3 regions of the Pseudomonas sp. YA1 genome follow, and region 3 is predicted to be linked to each of the others. Evidence: predicted binding sites of a transcription regulator. Region 3 holds the regulator's gene; each other region holds the start of a gene.

Region 1 (6,663 bases), on a different contig from region 3:
CTACCGCAACTTCCACTCCAGCCGCTGGCTGAAAGGCACGTTCGTTATTCGCCTGAACCACGCCCTGAACGAAGCCGCGCTGGCGCACCTGCACGAACACTTCGCCAGCCTCTGCCTGAGCGGCGGCTTCCAGCAGCAGGCCTACAGCGAGCAGGAACAGGACGAACCGGAGTTCCGCAACCTGACCCGCCTCGCCTTCGTGTTCAACGGGCGCGACCAGGGGCGTCTGCGGGAATTGCTGGACTACATCAACCTGCCGGAAAACTGGGACTGAAGCTGCCGGTCCGGCACGCGCTCAATCGTCGCTGCGGCCGTTCAACAGGCGGCTGATCGACTCCATGGAGTAACCCCGGTACGCCAGGAAGCGGCCCTGCTGGGCCTTTTCCCTGGCGTCCTGCGGCAGGCGGGCGAACTTGCGTCGCCAGACCTCACGCAATTGCGCGCTCCAGTCGACCTCGCAGGCACCCAGCGCCCTTTCGATATCGGCACGCGGCAGGCCGCGTTGCGCCAGTTCTTCACGAATGCGCAACGGCCCATGGCCGCCGCGGGCGCGACTGGCGATGAAGCTTTCGAGATAGCGCGATTCGTCGAGCAGACCTTCCTCGGCCAGGCGGTCGAGGGTGGGATCGATCAACTCGGCAGACGCGCCACGCTGGCGCAACTTGCGGGAAAGCTCGGCGCGCCCGTGCTCACGGCGCGCCAGCAGATCCATGGCCGCCCGCCGCACGGCGACGGGCGTATCGAGCACGGTCGCCATTGGCCTCAATCGGCTTCGGCGTCAGCCACTTCTTCGGCGTCAGCCTTCACCGGACCGCTCTTGGCCAGCAGCTGGTCGCGGATGGTCTTCTCCAGCACCGAACCGATCTCCGGATTGTCTTCCAGGTACTTGGCGGCGTTCGCCTTGCCCTGGCCGATCTTGCTGCCCTGGTAGCTGTACCAGGCGCCGGACTTCTCGACCAGGCCCAGTTGCACGCCCAGGTCGATGATCTCGCCGGTACGGTAGATGCCCTTGCCGTAGAGGATCTGGAACTCGGCCTGGCGGAACGGCGGGGAAACCTTGTTCTTCACCACCTTGACGCGGGTTTCGCTACCCACCACCTCGTCGCCTTCCTTCACCGCGCCGGTACGACGGATGTCCAGGCGGACCGAGGCGTAGAACTTCAGCGCGTTACCGCCGGTGGTGGTTTCCGGGTTGCCGAACATGACGCCGATCTTCATGCGGATCTGGTTGATGAAGATGACCAGGCAGTTGGCGTTCTTGATATTGCCGGTGATCTTGCGCAGCGCCTGGGACATCAGGCGCGCCTGCAGGCCGACGTGGGCGTCGCCCATCTCGCCTTCGATCTCGGCCTTGGGCACCAGCGCGGCCACGGAGTCGACGATGATCACGTCGACCGCGTTGGAGCGCACCAGCATGTCGGTGATTTCCAGGGCCTGCTCGCCGGTGTCCGGCTGGGAGACCAGCAGGTCGTCGACGTTGACGCCCAGCTTGCCGGCATAGTCGGGATCGAGCGCGTGCTCGGCGTCGACGAAGGCACAGGTGGCACCCTGTTTCTGGGCCTCGGCGATCACCGAGAGGGTCAGGGTGGTCTTGCCCGAGGATTCCGGACCGTAGATCTCGACGATCCGGCCCTTGGGCAGGCCGCCGATGCCGAGGGCGATGTCCAGGCCCAGGGAGCCGGTGGAGATGGCCGGGATCGCCTGGCGCTCATGGTCGCCCATGCGCATGACCGCGCCCTTGCCGAATTGGCGTTCGATCTGTCCCAGGGCCGCGGCCAGGGCGCGCTTCTTGTTCTCGTCCATTGAAGTCCTCGCGAAGTCAGGGCGGCCGGACGGCCACGAACAACTGTATAAGTAGACAGTATTATTCCACAGGGCAAGTCGCTCGCCTACCCCCGACGGGAAGAATGTTCCGAACGGTTGCCCGCAGGCGCGGCTAGCCCGGGTTCTCGCCGTTGCTCATGCGCAGCAGGCCGGTCAGCGCGGTCGCCACCGTCTGCCGGCGCACGGCGTCGCGGTCGCCGTTGAACTGGCAGCGCTCGCTGACCAGCCGCTCGCCGTCGGCCCAGGCCAGCCAGACCGTGCCTACCGGCTTTTCCGGCGAGCCACCGTCGGGCCCGGCGACACCGCTCACCGCCACCGCGAAACGCGCTCCGCTGTGCCGCTGGGCGCCGCGCACCATGGCCTCGACCACTTCCCGACTGACCGCGCCGACTGCCGGGAACAGCGACTCGGGCACCTCCAGCTGGAGGGTCTTCTGGCGGTTCGAGTAGGTCACGTAGCCAGCCTCGAACCAGCCCGAACTCCCCGGGATGCGGGTGATCGCCTCGGCGATGCCGCCACCGGTGCAGGATTCCGCCGTGCTGACCTGCTCGCCCAGGTAACGAAGGCTTTCGCCGAGGCGGGCGGCCAGTGCGGTCAGGTCGGACTCCATCAGGGTCATCACTGTTCTCCAGGGTAGAAACGGAAAGGGACTACCCTACACCATCGGCTTTTCCATTCAGAAGCAGCTTTCGGACAAGCGCAACCGCGCGAAGGCAGCGAATGCGCGAACATGCGTGCTCCATCACCGTCCAAGGAAAGGCACCCCATGAACATAGCGCCACTCAAGGTCTCCCTGCTGTCCCTCGCCCTGCTCCTCTCCCCCGTTGCCAGCCTCCCCGCCCATGCGGCCTGCACCGCCAACCTGGCCCTGCAACCCGCCAGCAGCCTGCCCGCGCTCGGCGGGCGCCTGGTCTACCACAGCTATATGGAGTACGGGGACGGCTCCTCGAACCTCTACCTGCACGATTTCAAGAGCAAGAGCACCCGCCAGCTCAACCAACCCGGCTGGAACATCGAGGACCCGATGAATGCGCATTTCTCCCCGGACGGCCGCTACCTGACCTTCATGGGCCGCCAGAATGGCGCCTGGCACGTGTTCGCCTGGGCCATCGGCGGTACCCAGGCGCCGAGCAACCTGACCGCGGCCATCGGCGGTCGCAACGAGGACCCGAAGTTCTCCTTCGACGGCCGCCAGGTCGTGCTCAAGCACGAGGGCGACATCCGCCTCGCCACCCTGGTCTTCAATGGCGATGGCAGCGTCGGCGTGAGCGCCTGGAAAGCCGTGACCAGCGACGGCTGGAGCACCGAGGAGTCGATGCCGTTCCTCACCCCCTCAGGCAAGTACGTGGTCTACGCGACAGGAGCCGGCGACAGCCTGCGGGTGGTGCGCAGGAACCTGGAGAACGGCCAGGTCAACCCCCTCGCCACCCCGGCCGCGGGGGGCCGCGACTATTACCCGGTGGTACGCGACTACACCGCCTACTTCCTCTCGCGTACCCAGCCGGCCGGCAACGACCAGTTGGCCATGGTCGTACCCAACAGCCCGCCCGGCACCCCGGCGATCCTGCCGCTCAACCACTGCCAGGGCGACAATTCCGATGCCGCGCCGGTGAACGAGGACTACCTGATCTTCTCCAGCACTTCGTTCGACCCGACCTACAGCCTGCTCCTCGGCGACATCGCCGCGGCGCGGGTCTGGCGTCTCGACCCGGCGCAGATCAACCTGCCCGACGGTCGGCAGAAGCTCGGCGCCAGCTATACCGCGGCACGCTGAAAGCAGCCCGCACAGGCGCGGACCTGAGGGTCCGCGCCGGTTCCGAACGGACCCGACACAGGCCGGTGAATCGGGTTAACATTGCCCTCTTTTGCACCGTCCAAAGCCCGCTTCCGAAGGCCCGTATGACCGACCTCTCTCAGCACACGCCAATGATGCAGCAGTACTTCAAACTGAAGCATCAGCACCCCGACCAATTGATGTTCTATCGCATGGGCGACTTCTACGAGCTGTTCTACGAGGACGCGAAGAAGGCCGCCAAGCTGCTCGACATCACCCTGACCGCACGCGGCCAGTCCGGCGGCAAGGCGATCCCGATGGCAGGCATTCCCTTCCATTCGGCGGAGGGCTACCTGGCCAAGCTGGTCAAGCTCGGCGAGTCGGTGGCGATCTGCGAGCAGATCGGCGACCCGGCCACCAGCAAGGGACCGGTGGAGCGCCAGGTGGTGCGGATCATCACCCCCGGCACGGTGAGCGACGAGGCGCTGCTCGACGAACGCCGCGACAACCTGCTGGCGGCAATCCTCGGCGACGAGCGCCTGTTCGGCCTCGCCGTGCTGGACATCACCAGCGGCCGCTTCAGCGTCCAGGAGATAAAAGGCTGGGAAACCCTGCTGGCCGAACTGGAGCGCCTCAACCCGGCCGAGCTGCTGATTCCCGACGACTGGCCACAGGGCCTGCCGGCGGAGAAGCGCCGCGGCGTACGTCGCCGCGCGCCGTGGGACTTCGATCGCGACTCGGCGCACAAGAGCCTCTGCCAGCAATTCGGCACCCAGGACCTGAAAGGCTTCGGCTGCCAGAACCTGACCCTGGCCATCGGCGCCGCCGGCTGCCTGCTCGCCTACGCCAAGGAAACCCAGCGTACCGCCCTGCCGCACCTGCGCAACCTGCGCCACGACCGCCTCGATGACACGGTGATCCTCGACGGCGCCAGCCGCCGCAACCTGGAGCTGGATATCAACCTCAGCGGTGGCCGCGAGAACACCCTGCAATCGGTGGTCGACCGCTGCCAGACCGCCATGGCCAGCCGCCTGATGAGCCGCTGGCTGAACCGTCCGCTGCGTGACCGCGCGGTGCTGGAAGCCCGCCAGGAGTCCATCGCCTGCCTGCTGGAACGCTATCGCTTCGAGAACCTGCAACCGCAGCTCAAGGAAATCGGCGACCTCGAACGTATCCTCGCCCGCATCGGCCTGCGCAACGCCCGCCCTCGCGACCTGGCGCGCCTGCGCGACGCGCTGGCGGCGTTGCCGGACCTGCAGAACGCCATGACCGAACTGGAAGCGCCGCACCTGCAGGCGCTGGCCACCACCATCGGCACCTATCCCGAACTCGCCGAACTGCTGGCCAAGGCGATCATCGACAACCCGCCGGCGGTGATCCGCGACGGTGGCGTGATCAAGACCGGCTATGACGCCGAGCTGGACGAGCTGCAGGCGCTGAGCGAAAACGCCGGGCAATTCCTGATGGACCTGGAAGCGCGCGAGAAGGCCCGCACCGGCCTGCCCAACCTGAAGGTCGGCTACAACCGCATCCATGGCTACTTCATCGAGCTGCCACGGGTGCAGGCCGAACAGGCGCCGGCCGACTACATCCGCCGGCAGACCCTGAAAGGCGCCGAGCGCTTCATCACGCCGGAACTGAAGGCCTTCGAGGACAAGGCGCTGTCGGCCCAGAGCCGCGCCCTGGCCCGCGAGAAGGCGCTCTACGAAGAGCTGCTGGAACGCCTGATCGGCCATCTCGCTCCGCTCCAGGACAGCGCCTCGGCGCTGGCGGAGCTGGACGTGCTGGCGAATCTCGCCGAACGCGCGCTGAACCTCGACCTGAATCGCCCGCGGTTCGTCGAACACACCTGCCTGCACATCGAGCAGGGCCGCCATCCGGTGGTCGAGCAGGTGCTGGAGACACCGTTCGTGGCCAACGACCTGGCGCTGGATGCCGACACCCGGATGCTGGTGATCACCGGTCCGAACATGGGCGGTAAATCCACCTACATGCGGCAAACCGCGCTGATCGTGCTGCTTGCGCACATCGGCAGCTTCGTTCCGGCTGCACGCTGCGAGCTGTCCCTGGTGGACCGCATCTTCACCCGCATCGGCTCGTCCGACGACCTTGCCGGCGGCCGCTCGACCTTCATGGTGGAGATGAGCGAAACCGCCAACATCCTGCACAACGCCACCGACAAGAGCCTGGTGCTGATGGATGAGGTCGGCCGCGGCACCAGCACCTTCGACGGACTGTCGCTGGCCTGGGCAGCGGCCGAGGACCTGGCCCGGACTCGCGCCTTCACCCTGTTCGCCACCCACTACTTCGAGCTGACCGTACTGCCGGAAAGCCAGCCCGCGGTAGCCAACGTGCACCTGAACGCGACCGAGCACAATGAACGCATCGTGTTCCTGCACCATGTACTGCCGGGACCGGCGAGCCAGAGCTACGGCCTCGCGGTGGCCCAGTTGGCCGGCGTGCCGACTCCGGTAATCCAGCGCGCCCGCGAACACCTCAAGCGCCTGGAAACCACCAGCCTGCCGCACGAGATGCCGAGCCAGCAGAGCGGCAAGCCCGCCTCGCCGATGCAGAGCGACCTGTTCGCCAGCCTGCCGCACCCGGTGATCGATGAATTGTCGAGGATCAATCCCGACGATATCAGCCCGCGGCAAGCTCTCGATCTGTTATATGCATGGAAGATGCGGGTCTGACGGACTACCGCACAAGCTGCTAGAATCGCGCGCGCTTAGCCGCCCGCCTGAGGAGAGAACTAGAAAATGACCTTCGTCGTCACCGACAACTGCATCAAGTGCAAATACACCGACTGCGTGGAAGTCTGCCCGGTAGACTGCTTCTACGAAGGACCCAACTTCCTGGTCATCCATCCGGACGAGTGCATCGACTGCGCCCTGTGCGAGCCCGAATGTCCGGCCCAGGCGATTTTCTCCGAAGACGAAGTGCCGGAGAACATGCAGGAATTCATCGAGCTGAACAGCGAGTTGGCGGAAGTCTGGCCGAACATCACCGAGAAGAAGGATGCCCTGCCCGACGCCGAGGAATGGGACGGCGTCGCCGGCAAGCTC
Region 2 (6,663 bases), on a different contig from region 3:
CTGTACGGACACCGGAATGGCTCATGGGATGGATATGGCGGCGGTTTTCCACCTGCTTATGCTTATGACGGTTTTCCGGCCCCGGGACCGAACCTCTGGATGACTTTTCTTTCCAGGCGCTCCGCGCAGAACCACAGGGCGGCCTTGAGTTCCTTCTCCACGGTGCGGGTGGAAATGCCGAAGCGACGGGAGATTTCCGCATGCGGCGTCTCTTCCAGGCGCGAGGCGATGAGAATCTGCCGACGCCGCGCCGGCAGTTCGCAAAGCGCCTCCAGCAGGCGACGGATCTCGGCGTGACCGCCGACGATGCGCTCCGGGTCGAGGCCTTCGTCGGCCACCTGCAACAGCTCCGCCACCTCCTCCCCGGTGAGCAGGCGGGCGTCGCCCTCGCGGCGGTCGGCGGCAATGTTCAGGGCAATGCGGAACAGGTAGGCCTGGGGCTTCTTGACCTCCAGGGCATCATCCAGCCGGTCGACTCTCAGGTAGGTTTCGTGCAGCACGTCGCACGCCAGGTCCTCGGAGCCCAGGCGCCGTTTCAGGCGCGCCTTGAAGTCGTCGTAGGAGGCGAGGAACAGCTTCACCATCGCGCTTTGCCGCGAATCGCTCATGACCCTCCCACTCCCTCCGTCAGCTTGCATTCCATGGCCTTGCCCGTCGTCTTCGGCAGCAACAGGATGGTCAGCGGCTGGGCCAGCGTAGCGGGCGTCGCCTGCATCACCCGCACGCCGCGCAGGCTTTCCACCAGGGCGCTGTCCCGCTGCGGGTCGCCGGTCGAGCCGAGCAGGCGACTGTGGCGAACCTCGCCGAAGCGACCGATCCAGAGTTGCAGCACCGCGCGATAGGTACCCGGACGAGTGCGCGGCGACCGGCACAACTGTTCTTCCAGCGCCGCCTGGACCGCTCCCGCGTAGCGCCGATCCAGCGGCTGCTCGACCTTCGGCATCTCTGCCGGCAGCGGCGCAGCGTTCCTGACGGCCTGCGCCGGCAGCAGGGTGAACGCTTCCTGGCTGGTGTAGCGCGCCATCAGGCCGGTTCCGCCGAGCAGTCGGGTCAGGGCGTCGCTGGCGGTGAAGCGCCCCTGCAAGCGGGCCGAGCGCCGTCCACGGGCCAGTTCGCCATCCACCAGAACCGCCATTCCCGTCACCCCGCTGTAGGTCACCAGCGCCGATGCCAGGCTCTGCGGAGGAATATCGAACGCGTGCACCGCCAGGCGCAACGGCGGCCTGCCGCCATCGCCCGGCACGGCGCCGGACGCCGGCAGCAGCATGCCGAGACCGAGCAACGACACTGCGCACGACCTTGCCACCCCGAGGATCGACATCAACGGATTCCAGTCCGAACTACCCGGTTCAGGCCAGATGGCCATCACCCAGGAGGGACATCCTGATGGCACTGTGTGACTGTGGTGTGACGGTACCTGCGGTGACATGTTTTCACCGATTGCCGTATAAGCGGGAAACCACCATCCCAGCGCGGGAGAATCGCCATGCACCGTTCATCGCAGGTTCTGCCGGCCCTGATCCTGGGCCTGGCCATGAACGCCACCCTGGCCGACGAGCCGACGCCGCCGGCGAACTGCATCAACACCGAGGTCAACGGCTACCAGGCTTTGTCCTATGAATGCCTGAGCCAGCAGATGGCCGATCCTGACAGCGCGGCCAGGGCCCGCCGCGAACAGGAGCTGGATTCCGCCGCCATCGTCCGGCGTCCGCCAAACCAGCTCGGCCTGTACAACCAATCGGCGACGCGCATTCGCCTGGGCACCTCGTTCGGCAACTCAGTGGAAGCGCAGCGGCCGCCTCGCTAAGGGCCTCCGCAGGTCCGCGTTCCTGGCCGGCGGCGCAAGACAGAAAACCCCGGCAACCAGGCCGGGGCAATCGTCGTCGGCGAGGTTGGCCGCCGATCAAAGGACAAGGAACGCCCCTCAGGCGAAGGTACGCTCCAGCAGGTCGCCGAAACGATTGAAGGCATCGCTGGCGCCCTTGGCGGCCAGGCGCTCTTCTTCCTCGTTCAGCTCGATGCCGTCGAGGATCGCCACGAAGCTCTTCCAGCCTTGCGCGCGGCCGCCTTCCGGCTCGGCCAGATGGCGGGCGCCGAAGTTCTCATCGAGTTCGAGCGCGGCGGCTTTCTTGAACAGGAACGCAGCGCCCAGCTTCGAACCTTCGGAAACGAACAGCCAGCCCAGTGCCTCGGCCAGGCTCAGGTCGGCCTCGCGCACGCTCTGATCGCCCTCCGGCACCGGATGGCCGAGGTCCGCCAGGTCTGCACGAGCGGCGTCGTCGCGGGCGCGGGAAGCCAGGCCGGGGAACAGGCGGGCCAGCGCTTCGTTGCGATAAAGCGGCTCCAGGTCATGCTGGAAGAGGTACTGGGCGGCGACGAAGCGGGCGAAATTGTCCCGGCTGGCGAAGGGTTCCTTGCTCTTCACCAGGCTCTCCAGGCGCTGGTGCGGCTCGTTGGTCAGCAGGTTGAGGCGTTGCGAACGCAGGTTTTGCCGAGTGGATTCAGGGGCCAGGGTATCATCCATAGGGGAATTCCTTTCGAGGGACGGAACGCACTGGGCCGACATAGCGTGCCCAGGATCAATAACGATTCTCAATTATATTCGTTATTGAATCTCAGTGTCACATGAAAGGATGCCGACCGACTGCCATTGACCAGAAAAGGACTACAGCAAATACTGTATTTACATACAGTATTCGAGTTATTTCCTTGGCCTCCCTTTCATCCGTAGCCGACATCACCCCACCCGCAGCCGTCGCCGGACGAGGCAATGGCATAGCGCTGAGTGCGCTGCTCGACGCACGTAGGATCTGGAAAGGCCAGTCCGCCGTGCCGGCCGGCGCTTCCCTGCCCACCGGGCATGCGCGCCTGGACGCACTGCTACCCGGCGGCGGTTGGCCGGAGCATGCCCTGAGCGAAATCCTCCATGCCCGCGACGGTGTCGGCGAACTGCAACTACTGATGCCGACCCTCGCTCGCCTGACCCAGGCGCAACGTCGCGTCGTACTGGTCGGCGCACCCTACGTACCCTATCCGCAGGCCTGGCTGGCCGCCGCGGTCGACCTGCGCCACCTAGTCCTGTTGCAGGCCAGCGGACGCGACGCCTTGTGGGCTGCCGAACAGTGCCTGCGCTCGGGCAGTTGCGCCGCTGTGCTGTGTTGGCCGCAACAGGCCGACGACCGCGCCCTGCGCCGCCTCCAGGTCGCCGCCGAAAGCGGTCAGGCCCTGGGTTTCGCCTATCGTCCCCTGCGCGAAGCGGTCAACCCTTCGCCGGCAGCGCTACGCCTGTGCATCGAAACCCGCCCCCCACGCCTGCGCATCCTCAAGTGCCGGGGCGGCCTCGCGCCGGCGACCGCCCTGCCAGCCAGCGCCTGGCAATGAGGCGGCCATGCTCTGGGCTTGCATTCTCCTGCCGCAACTGGCCATGGACAGCGCGCTGCGTCAACGGAGCAATCCCGACGCACCGCTGGCGCTGCTCGGCGGCCCAGTGCAGCGCCGGCAGTTGCAGGCGGTCAACCCAGCGGCACGCGCGCTCGGCCTGAAGCCCGGTCAATCGCTGATCGCCGCCCAGGCCCTGAGCCGGGACTTCGCCACGGCGGAATACGACCTCGCCGCCGTGGAGCGCTGGCAGGCCTTCCTCGCCGCCTGGGCCTACGGTTTCAGCTCGCAGGTCAGCCTGCACTATCCGCGCGCGCTGCTGCTGGAAGTGCAGTCCAGCCTTGCCCTGTTCGGCCCCTGGCCACGCTTCGAGGCCCGCTTGCGCAAGGAACTCACGGCGCTGGGCTTCCGCCATCGCCTGTGCCTGGCGCCGAACCCGGTGGCGGCGAGGGCCCTGGCGAACAGCCACGACGGCCTGGCCATCGAGGACGAGACAGCGCTGCAACGCCAGTTGTCCGCCCTTCCGCTGGACCGCCTGGGACTCTCGCGGGAGCTGGCCGTCGCCCTCGGACGCATGGGACTGCGCCATCTGCGCCAGGTCCTCGAGTTGCCGCGCGCCGCCCTGGCCCGTCGCTTCCCGGCCGAACTGCTGTTGCACATCGACCGCCTCTGCGGCCGCAGCCCACTGGCGCTGGAGCACTACCGGCCGCCGGACACCTTCGACCTGCGCATCGAACTCAATTTCGACGTGGAATCGCACCAGGCCCTGCTCTTCCCCCTGCGACGGCTGAGCGCCGATCTCGCCGCCTTTCTCGCCGGACGCGACAGCGGCGTGCAGCGCTTCACCCTGCATCTGGAGCATCACGGGCGCGCCGACAGCCAGGTCACGGTCGGCCTGCTCAGCGCCGAACGCGAGGCGGCCATGCTCTTCGAACTGACCCGCAGCCGTCTCGAACAGCTGCAACTGCCCGCCCCCGTGCATGCCGTGCGCCTGGAGGCCCGCGAGCTGCCTCCTTTCACGCCGCAGCACCGCGAACTGTTCGACGAGCGCCCACAGCAGTATCTCGGCTGGGAACAGTTGCGGGAACGCCTGCGCGCGCGGCTGGGCGACGAGGCGGTACAGGGCCTGAGCGCCGTCGCCGAACACCGTCCGGAGCGAAGCTGGCGGCCGCACAGCTGCGACAGGGCGCAATCGCCGGCAGCCTGCGGTCTCCGACCCGGCTGGCTGCTGGCGGAGCCACGCCCCCTCGGCGAGGCCTTGCCCACCGTGCTGGCCGGCCCGGAGCGGATCGAGTCGGGCTGGTGGGATGGCGAAGACATCCGCCGCGACTATTACCTGGTGGAAACCCGCAGCGGACAACGTGCCTGGGTCTATCGCGAGGTCGGCAGCGAAGGGCCGCTGTGGCTGCATGGCTGGTTCGCATGAGCGCCTACGCCGAACTGCATTGCCTGTCCAACTTCAGCTTCCAGCGCGGCGCCTCCAGCGCCGCGGAACTCTTCGCCCGTGCAGCGCGCCTGGGCTATCGGGCCCTGGCGATCACCGACGAATGCAGCCTGGCCGGTATCGTGCGGGCCTGGCAGGCGGCGCGGGAGCATCAGGTACAACTGATCGTCGGCAGCGAAATCCGCCTCGAACAGGGGCCCAAGCTGGTCCTCTTGGCGGAGGACCTGGAGGGCTACCAGAACCTCTGTCGCCTCATCACCCGCGGCCGGCGACAAGCCGACAAGGGCCACTACCGGCTGCTGCGCGAAGACCTGCAACAGCCGCTCGCCGGCCTGTTGGCGATCTGGTTGCCGAACGACCATGAGGACGAGCAGGCAGCCTGGCTCCGCGAACGCTTCCCCCAGCGCCTTTGGCTGGGCATCGAGTTGCATCGCGGCGCCGATGACGATGCCCGCCTGGACAAACTGCTCGCGCTCGCCTCGCATCTCCGGCTACCACCCGTGGCCTGCGGCGACGTCCACATGCACGCCCGCGGCAGGCGAGCCCTGCAGGACTGCATGACAGCGATCCGCAACCATCTGCCGGTCAGCGAGGCCGGCGCCTATCTCTTCCCCAACGGGGAACGCCACTTGCGTACCCTGGAGGCCCTGCAGGGTATCTACCCGCAAGCCCTGCTGGCGGAAACCCTGAAGATCGCCGAACGCTGCCGGTTCGATCTGGAACAACTGAAATACCAGTATCCACGCGAATTGGTACCGGCCGGACACGACCCGGCGTCATGGCTCCGCCATCTCACCGAACAGGGCATCGCCAGGCGCTGGCCGAACGGCGCGAGCGCCAAGGTCCGCAAGCAGATCGAGAGAGAACTCGAGCTGATCGCCGAACTGGGCTATGAAAGCTATTTCCTCACCGTGCAGGACATCGTCGCCTTCGCCCGGGGCCGGGAAATCCTTTGCCAGGGCCGCGGCTCGGCGGCCAATTCGGCAGTGTGCTTCGCCCTCGGCATCACTGAGTTGGACCCGGACCGGACCAACCTGCTGTTCGAGCGCTTCCTTTCCCGCGAGCGCAACGAACCACCGGACATCGACGTGGATTTCGAACACGAGCGCCGCGAGGAGGTCATCCAGTACGTTTTCACACGCTACGGACGCCAGCGCGCGGCGCTGACCGCGGTGGTCAGCACCTACCACGGCGCCGGCGCGGTGCGCGACGTAGCCAAGGCCCTGGGTCTGCCGCCCGAGCAGGTCGACGTCCTGGCCAACTGCTGCGGTCGCTGGAGCGACCAGGCCCCCAGCGCCGAACGCCTGGAAGAGGCCGGCTTCGATCCGCAGAGTCCGATCCTGCGCCGGGTGCTGGCCCTGACCGACGAGTTGATCGGTTTTCCGCGCCACCTCTCGCAGCACCCCGGCGGCTTCGTCATCTCCGAGCAGCCATTGGACACCCTGGTCCCGGTGGAGAATGCCAGCATGGCCGAACGCACGGTGATCCAGTGGGACAAGGACGATCTCGACGCGGTCGGCCTGCTCAAGGTCGACGTCCTCGCCCTGGGCATGCTCAGCGCCCTGCGCCGCAGCTTCGACCTGATCCACGCGCTGCGCGGCGACAAGCGGTTGAGCATCGCCAGTATCCCGAGCGAAGACCCGGCCACCTACGAAATGATCAGCCGCGCCGATACCATCGGTGTGTTCCAGATCGAATCGCGCGCACAGATGGCCATGCTGCCACGCCTGCGCCCGCAGAAGTTCTACGACCTGGTGATCCAGGTCGCCATCGTCCGCCCAGGGCCGATCCAGGGCGACATGGTGCATCCTTACCTGCGCCGGCGAAACGGAGAAGAGCCG
Region 3 (6,663 bases):
GATGCCATCGTGCAACGCCTGTTCGATTTCGGCCATGGTGATGATCCCCGCCGACTTCCCCGCCGCGGGATTGACCACCAGCGCCAGGCAGGCGTAGGGCAGGTCCAGCTCGCGGGCCAGTGCCGCCTCGGGCATGCCGGTCATGCCGACGATATCGTTGCCGTCCCGCTCCAACCGGGCGATTTCCGCCACCGTTTCCAGGCGCGGCCCTTGGGTGCAGGCGTAGACCCCATGGCTGCTGTGCGCCAGCCCCAACGCACGCAACGCCTCGATCAGGCGCTGGCGCAACGGCTCGTCATAGGGGTGGCTGAAGTCGATATGGGTGACATGCTCGATATCGCCGGCAAAATAGGTGTGCTCGCGTCCCGAGGTGTAGTCGATCAACTGGTGCGGCACGCACAGGTGCCCCGTTCCCATCGCCGCATGGATGCCACCCACCGCGTTCACCGCGATCACCGCCTCGGCACCCGCCTGCTTCAGCGCCCAGAGATTGGCGCGGTAGTTCACCTGGTGCGGCGGGAAGCGGTGCGGATGACCGTGACGCGCCAGGAACAGCACCTCGCGCCCGGCGTAGCGGCCACGCTGGAGCGGCGCGGACGGCGCGCCATACGGCGTTTCGATCGGCAGGGACTCGCTCAGCGTCAGCCCTTCCAGCTGGGTCAGGCCGGTTCCTCCGATAATCGCGTAGACACTCATCGACAGCTCCCTCAATCAATCAGTTGCGCGGCGCGCAACGCGGACAGTGCTTCCAGCCAGCGCGGCTGCTGGCGATAGTCGGTATTCGCGTAGCCCTTGCCGCGCATGCGTTGCAGGCGCGACGGCGGGGTCACCTTCAGGCGTTGCAGGGCAGCCAGGGCCAGCTCGGCGGAAGCCCGGTCGTTGCACACCAGGCCCATGTCGCAGCCCGCGGCCAGGGCGGCCTCGATGCGGCTGGCGGCGTCGCCGACCACATGGGCGCCGGCCATCGACAGGTCGTCGCTGAAGATCACCCCGTCGAACTTCAGCTCGCCGCGCAGGATCTCCTGCAACCAGCGCCGGGAAAAGCCGGCGGGCTGCGGGTCGACCTGCGGATAGATGACATGGGCCGGCATCAGCGCGTCGAGCTGTCCGGCCAGGCGGGCGAACGGAACCAGGTCGCTGCGCCGGATTTCCTCGAGACTGCGCGCGTCTTCGGGAATCGCCACATGGGAATCGGCCTCGGCCCAGCCGTGACCGGGAAAATGCTTGCCGGTGGCGGCCATCCCGGCGGCATGCATGCCGCGAATGAAGGCGCCGGCGAGCAGCACGGCACGCTCCGGGTCGCCCTCGAAGGCGCGGCTACCGACCACGGCGCTGCGCTGATGGTCGAGATCCAGCACCGGCGCGAAACTCAGGTCGAGGCCGACCGCCTGCACCTCGGTCGCCATCAACCAGCCACAGTGCTCGGCCAGCTCTTCGGCATTGGGGTTGTCGGCGATCGCGCGCATCGCCGGCAGGCGCACGAATCCCTGGCGCAGGCGCTGCACGCGCCCTCCTTCCTGGTCGACGGCCAGCAACAGGTCGGGACGGATGGCGCGAATGGCCGCACACAGTTCGCGAACCTGGGCAGGATGCTCGATGTTGCGAGCGAAGATGATCAGCCCGCCCACCTCGGGGTGGCGCAGGATTTGGCGGTCCTCGGCGGTCAGCCAGGTGCCGCCGATGTCGAGCATCAGAGAGCCTTGCATGAAGAGTCCTATGGCCTGGAAATCAGCGAAGCCCGCCGTCACGGGCCTCAGACAGCGCACACTGTACTGCACCCGGCAGAAAGACTTAAGCCCCGAGGCAGTACCGCGCGCCTGCCAATGGAGCCGGCCCGGCGCATGGAGTTCCGCCCGGAGCACAGAGAAAGGAGAAAGGAAAACGGCGCCCTCGGGCGCCGTCTGCGATCAGGCCTTGGCGGGCGTCTTGTTCCGCGGGCGCAGTTGCGCCCCGGCCAGCAGCGGATCGTCGATGCCGCTCTCGGCGCGCATGCCGGCGGCGAAGAACGGCACCATCAGGTGCATCACCTGCTCGGTGGAAGTGTTCACGCCGAAATCGGTTTCCGCCATCGCCCGCAGGGCCTTGATCCCCGACATGCTGAAGGCGGCCGCGCCGAGCATGAAGTGCACGCGCCAGAACAGCTCGATGGGCGGCAGCTTCGGCGCCGCCTCGTTGACCAGCAGCATGTAGCGCCGGAAGACCTTGCCGTAGACCTCTTCCAGGTACTTGCGCAGGTGCCCCTGGCTCTGGCTGAAGGCCAGGCCGAGCAAGCGCATGAAGATCGACAGGTCGTTGCCGCTGCGCGGCTTCACCGCCATCGCCTGGGACACCAGCAGGTGCAGGAGGTCCTCCAGGGTGGCGTGCTGGGCCTCGGGCTTGGCCTGGCGACGATCCAGCTCCTTTTCCAGGCTGGCGCAGAATGGCCCGAGGAAGCGCGAGAACACCGCCTGGATCAGCGCCTTCTTCGAACCGAAGTGATAATTCACCGCCGCCAGGTTGACCCCGGCCTTGCTGGTGATCAGACGCAACGAGGTTTCGGCGAAGCCTTTTTCCGCGAACAACTGTTCCGCCGCATCGAGAATGCGTTCGACGGTTTCCGACTGGGCCATGGTTTCTCCGCCTGACAAACACTTGTTTGAAACATACGTTTCAGCCACATCCCTTGTCAAGCGGCAGATGACGCACCAGTCAGGAAAATTACAGAGAAGTCCCGAAAAACGGAAGCAAGACACTGGCCAACTTCATCGTGACGCAGGACGAAATGTCATGCGGAAAATCATTGCCACGCCTCACTCACTGTATATAATCCCAGTCACTGGATAAAAACACAGAGCGACGACATGCAGAAGCTGACGCCCCGCCAAGCCGAGATCCTCTCCTTCATCAAGCGCTGCCTGGAAGACCACGGCTTTCCGCCGACCCGGGCGGAAATCGCCCAGGAACTCGGCTTCAAGTCGCCGAACGCCGCCGAGGAGCACCTCAAGGCGCTGGCACGCAAGGGCGCCATCGAAATGACTCCGGGCGCCTCTCGCGGCATCCGCATTCCCGGCTTCGAACCGCATGCCGCCAACGACGATGAGGGCCTGCCGGTGATCGGACGGGTCGCCGCCGGCGCACCGATCCTCGCCGAACAGAACATCGAGGAATCCTGCCGGATCAATCCCGCCTTCTTCAATCCTCGCGCCGACTACCTGTTGCGCGTGCGCGGCATGAGCATGAAGGACATCGGCATCCTCGACGGCGACCTGCTGGCCGTCCACGTCACCCGCGAAGCGCGCAACGGCCAGGTGGTGGTCGCGCGGATCGGCGAGGAGGTCACGGTGAAACGCTTCAAGCGCGAAGGCAGCAAGGTCTGGCTGCTGGCGGAAAACCCTGAGTTCGCTCCGATCGAAGTCGATCTGAAGGAGCAGGAACTGATCATCGAAGGCTTGAGCGTCGGCGTGATCCGACGCTGACAGGAGATACCATGCAGACCTCCCACTCGCTGCCCAGCGCCCAGTTGCCACTGTTCCAGGAAGCGTTCTGGGCCAGCAACGGCGCTCCCTTGCTCGACGATGTCATCGACAGCCCTTCCAGCGCCTCCATCGAGGAACCCGCTGCCTTTAGCGAACTTTCGCTCAGCGGCCTGCCGGGGCACTGCCTGACCCTGCTCGCACCGATTCTCCGCGAGCTCAGCGAGGAACAGGATGCCCGCTGGCTGACCCTGATCGCTCCGCCGGCGAGCCTGACCCATGAATGGCTGCGCCGCGCCGGCCTGAACCGCGAGCGCATCCTGCTACTGCAGGCAAAGGACAACGCCGCTGCCCTGGCGCTCAGTTGCGAGGCCTTGCGCCTGGGCCGCAGCCACACCGTGGTCAGTTGGCTGGAACCGCTGAGCCGGGCGGCGCGCAAGCAACTGTCCCGCGCCGCCCAACTGGGCCAAGCACAGAGCCTGAATATTCGTCTGGGTTGAAAAAACGGCGGGGGACAGCGTTCAGTGCAGGACGCGGGGGCCTTCGTCGTGTTCCATCTCGCCCTCGGCAAGACGACCGGCCATTTGCACGCCGACATTGAACATGGCCTTGGCCACTTCGACATGCTGGCCTTGCAGGAAATTCTTCGCGTCCCCGGAGAACTCCAGGGTCACCAACGCCTCCTCGTCATCGGCGCGACGCAGCACGATGCGCCCGTCGGGCATTTCTACGATTTCAAGGAAGGATGTTGGCATGACAGACGCTCTCTACGAAGACGCGACATTGTAACAGCCCATCCAGTGCATCCCTAGCCCGCATCCGCCTTCCGGTTCCGCTCTCGCGCCTGTAACGGCGGTTCCAGAGCGCCCGGACGGCATCCGCTAAATTTTTTTGCTGGCAAATCAACCGAGTGGAACGGTAGGAAAATTTCCTACCGCTGATCGGCGAATGACGACGGCGTTACAGCTCCGTCAGGCTCTCGCGAAAACGCAGGACCAATTGCTTCAGCGACTGCCGCCATTCCTCGAGGGTTTCGCGAGAAAGCAAGGGGGCGTCTTCGTCGATACTCACGGCAACGATCAACGGTGTGCTGGGGTCGATCTTCGCTGCCTTGGTCGGTCGCGGCGGCAGGAACAGCTCGGAGTAGGCGCCCAGCAACTGGCCCAGCCAGGTTTCCGGCTGCGACGCCAACTCCACCAGCTCAGCCAGCTCGGGGCTGGGCGCGGCCGCCAGCACTTCGGCATTCAGCAATGCATCCACGCGAGGAGCGGCAGCCTGCGGCAGACGGTAGTAACCGGCGATCTCATGGCATACACCGAGCACTGCGCCATAAAGGTGGAACAGCGCCGACTCGCGCTCCCCCTGGATGATCGCCTGGGCATTCATCGCCCGCTCGGCATCGGCTCGCTTCCAGGCCTCCAGAGCCAACCCGGCGAAATACAGCTTCTGGTTGGTGCGGGTATAAAGCTCTTGGGCCATGCCGGTACTCCCGGTTAAAACTGCAAGGAATGCGGAGCGCAGGCCAGGTCAGCGCCCGGCCTTCGCGCAGTATAAGCGCGCCCCATGCAAGCGGGCGCGCCATCCATCAGCGCTTGTCTTCGACCTTCCACTTGCCGCCATCGTAGAAGGCGCGCCAGCCGGTGGGCTTGCCATCGACCTCGGACTGCACGTATTGCTCCTTGGTCTTGCGGCTGAAACGGATCACCGCGGGACGGCCGTCCGGGTCTTTCTGCGGGGCGTCGCAGAGGTAATGGTACTTGGGATCCAGCTCGGCCTTGTGCGGGATGATCTCGCTCACCAACGGCGCGCGGGTCTCGCGGTTCTTCGGGAACTGGCTGGCGGCCAGGAACATGCCCGAAGCGCCGTCGCGCAGCACGTAGATATCGTCCACCTTCTCGCACTTCAATTCAGGCATGCGGATGGCGTCCATTTTCGGCGGCGCCGCCTCGCCATTCTTCAGCAGCTTGCGGGTGTTCTTGCAGGTTGGATTGGTGCAACCGAAGAACTTGCCGAAACGGCCGGTCTTCAACTGCATCTCGCTGCCACACTTGTCGCATTCCAGGCTCGGCCCTTCGTAGCCCTTGATCCGGTACTGGCCTTCCTCGATCTCGTAGCCCGGACAGTCGGGGTTGTTGCCGCAGATATGCAGCTTGTGTTTCTCGTCCAGCAGGTAGGCGTCCATCGCGGTACTGCAGATCGGGCAGCGATGCTTGCCACGCAACACCCGCGACTCGGACTCGCCCTCGTCGTCCGCGGCGATCTCGTCGCCGGGAATCAGGTTGACGGTCGCCTTGCAACGTTCCTTCGGCGGCAGGCTGTAGCCCGAGCAGCCGAGGAACACGCCGGTGGAGGCGGTACGAATCATCATCGGCCGGCCGCACTCGCGGCAGGGAATGTTGGTCAGGGTCGGCTGGTTGGCGCGCATCCCCTTCTCGCTGACTTCGGCCACCTCGAGCTTCTTCTTGAAATCGCCGTAGAACTCGTCGAGCAGGTGCTTCCAGTCGCGCTCGCCCTGGGCCACGTCGTCGAGATGCTCCTCCATCCCGGCGGTGAAACCGTAGTCCATCAGGTTGGCGAAGCTCTCGTTGAGCCGATCGGTGACGATGTCGCCCATCTTCTCCGCATAGAAGCGGCGGTTGTGGGTGGTTACGTAGCCGCGCTCCTGGATGGTGGAGATGATCGCCGCGTAGGTCGAGGGGCGGCCGATACCGCGCTTCTCCAGCTCCTTGACCAGGCTCGCTTCGGAGTAGCGCGCCGGCGGCTTGGTGAAGTGCTGGCTCGGATCGAGCTTGATCAGCTTGAGGTTCTCGCCTTCCTTCATTTCCGGCAGGACGTCGTCCTCGCCCGGCTTGCTCTGCTGCGGCAGTACCCGGGTATAACCGTCGAACTTGAGGATGCGGCCCTTGGCGCGCAGTTCGAAATCGCCGGCGGTGACGCTCACGCTGGTCGAGAGGTATTCGGCCGGGGTCATCTGGCACGCCACGAACTGACGCCAGATCAGGTCGTACAGGCGCTCGGCGTCGCGCTCCATGCCGGACAGCTGGGTCGGCTTGAGGTTGACGTCGGAAGGACGGATCGCCTCGTGCGCTTCCTGGGCGCCCTCCTTGCTCGAGTAGACGTTGGCCTTGCCCGGCAGGTACTTCTGGCCGAACTCGTCTTCGATGAAACCGCGGACCATGCCAATGGCATCGGCCGACAGGTTGGTCGAGTC

Evidence for each region. The regulator LexA, encoded in region 3, represses DNA repair genes until DNA is damaged. The targets are predictions, from matches to a motif close to CTGTNTNNNNANACAG.
Region 1: the regulator LexA is predicted to act here: its motif matches at 1,847-1,862, upstream of recA (recombinase RecA).
Region 2: the regulator LexA is predicted to act here: its motif matches at 2,678-2,693, upstream of imuA (translesion DNA synthesis-associated protein ImuA).

Annotation. Positions count from the first base shown of each region.
Region 1 covers NZ_JBZWBG010000002.1:190,908-197,570, forward strand. Annotated here, with positions in the region: gene AC4OR5_RS03230 (LOG family protein) at 1-274, shown strand, start outside; gene recX (recombination regulator RecX) at 296-757, opposite strand; gene recA (recombinase RecA) at 763-1,803, opposite strand; gene AC4OR5_RS03245 (CinA family protein) at 1,937-2,443, opposite strand; gene AC4OR5_RS03250 (TolB family protein) at 2,591-3,598, shown strand; gene mutS (DNA mismatch repair protein MutS) at 3,724-6,291, shown strand; gene fdxA (ferredoxin FdxA) at 6,358-6,663, shown strand, end outside.
Region 2 covers NZ_JBZWBG010000024.1:1,991-8,653, reverse strand. Annotated here, with positions in the region: gene vreI (RNA polymerase sigma factor VreI) at 63-608, opposite strand; gene vreA (TonB-dependent outer membrane receptor VreA) at 605-1,321, opposite strand; gene AC4OR5_RS27070 (hypothetical protein) at 1,487-1,807, shown strand; gene pigA (biliverdin-producing heme oxygenase PigA) at 1,925-2,524, opposite strand; gene imuA (translesion DNA synthesis-associated protein ImuA) at 2,776-3,381, shown strand; gene AC4OR5_RS27055 (Y-family DNA polymerase) at 3,389-4,804, shown strand; gene dnaE2 (error-prone DNA polymerase) at 4,780-6,663, shown strand, end outside.
Region 3 covers NZ_JBZWBG010000003.1:105,915-112,577, reverse strand. Annotated here, with positions in the region: gene AC4OR5_RS04805 (S-methyl-5'-thioinosine phosphorylase) at 1-696, opposite strand, end outside; gene nagZ (beta-N-acetylhexosaminidase) at 708-1,706, opposite strand; gene psrA (transcriptional regulator PsrA) at 1,908-2,609, opposite strand; gene lexA (transcriptional repressor LexA) at 2,841-3,455, shown strand; gene sulA (SOS-induced cell division inhibitor SulA) at 3,467-3,952, shown strand; gene AC4OR5_RS04780 (hypothetical protein) at 3,974-4,207, opposite strand; gene AC4OR5_RS04775 (DUF6586 family protein) at 4,413-4,931, opposite strand; gene topA (type I DNA topoisomerase) at 5,038-6,663, opposite strand, start outside.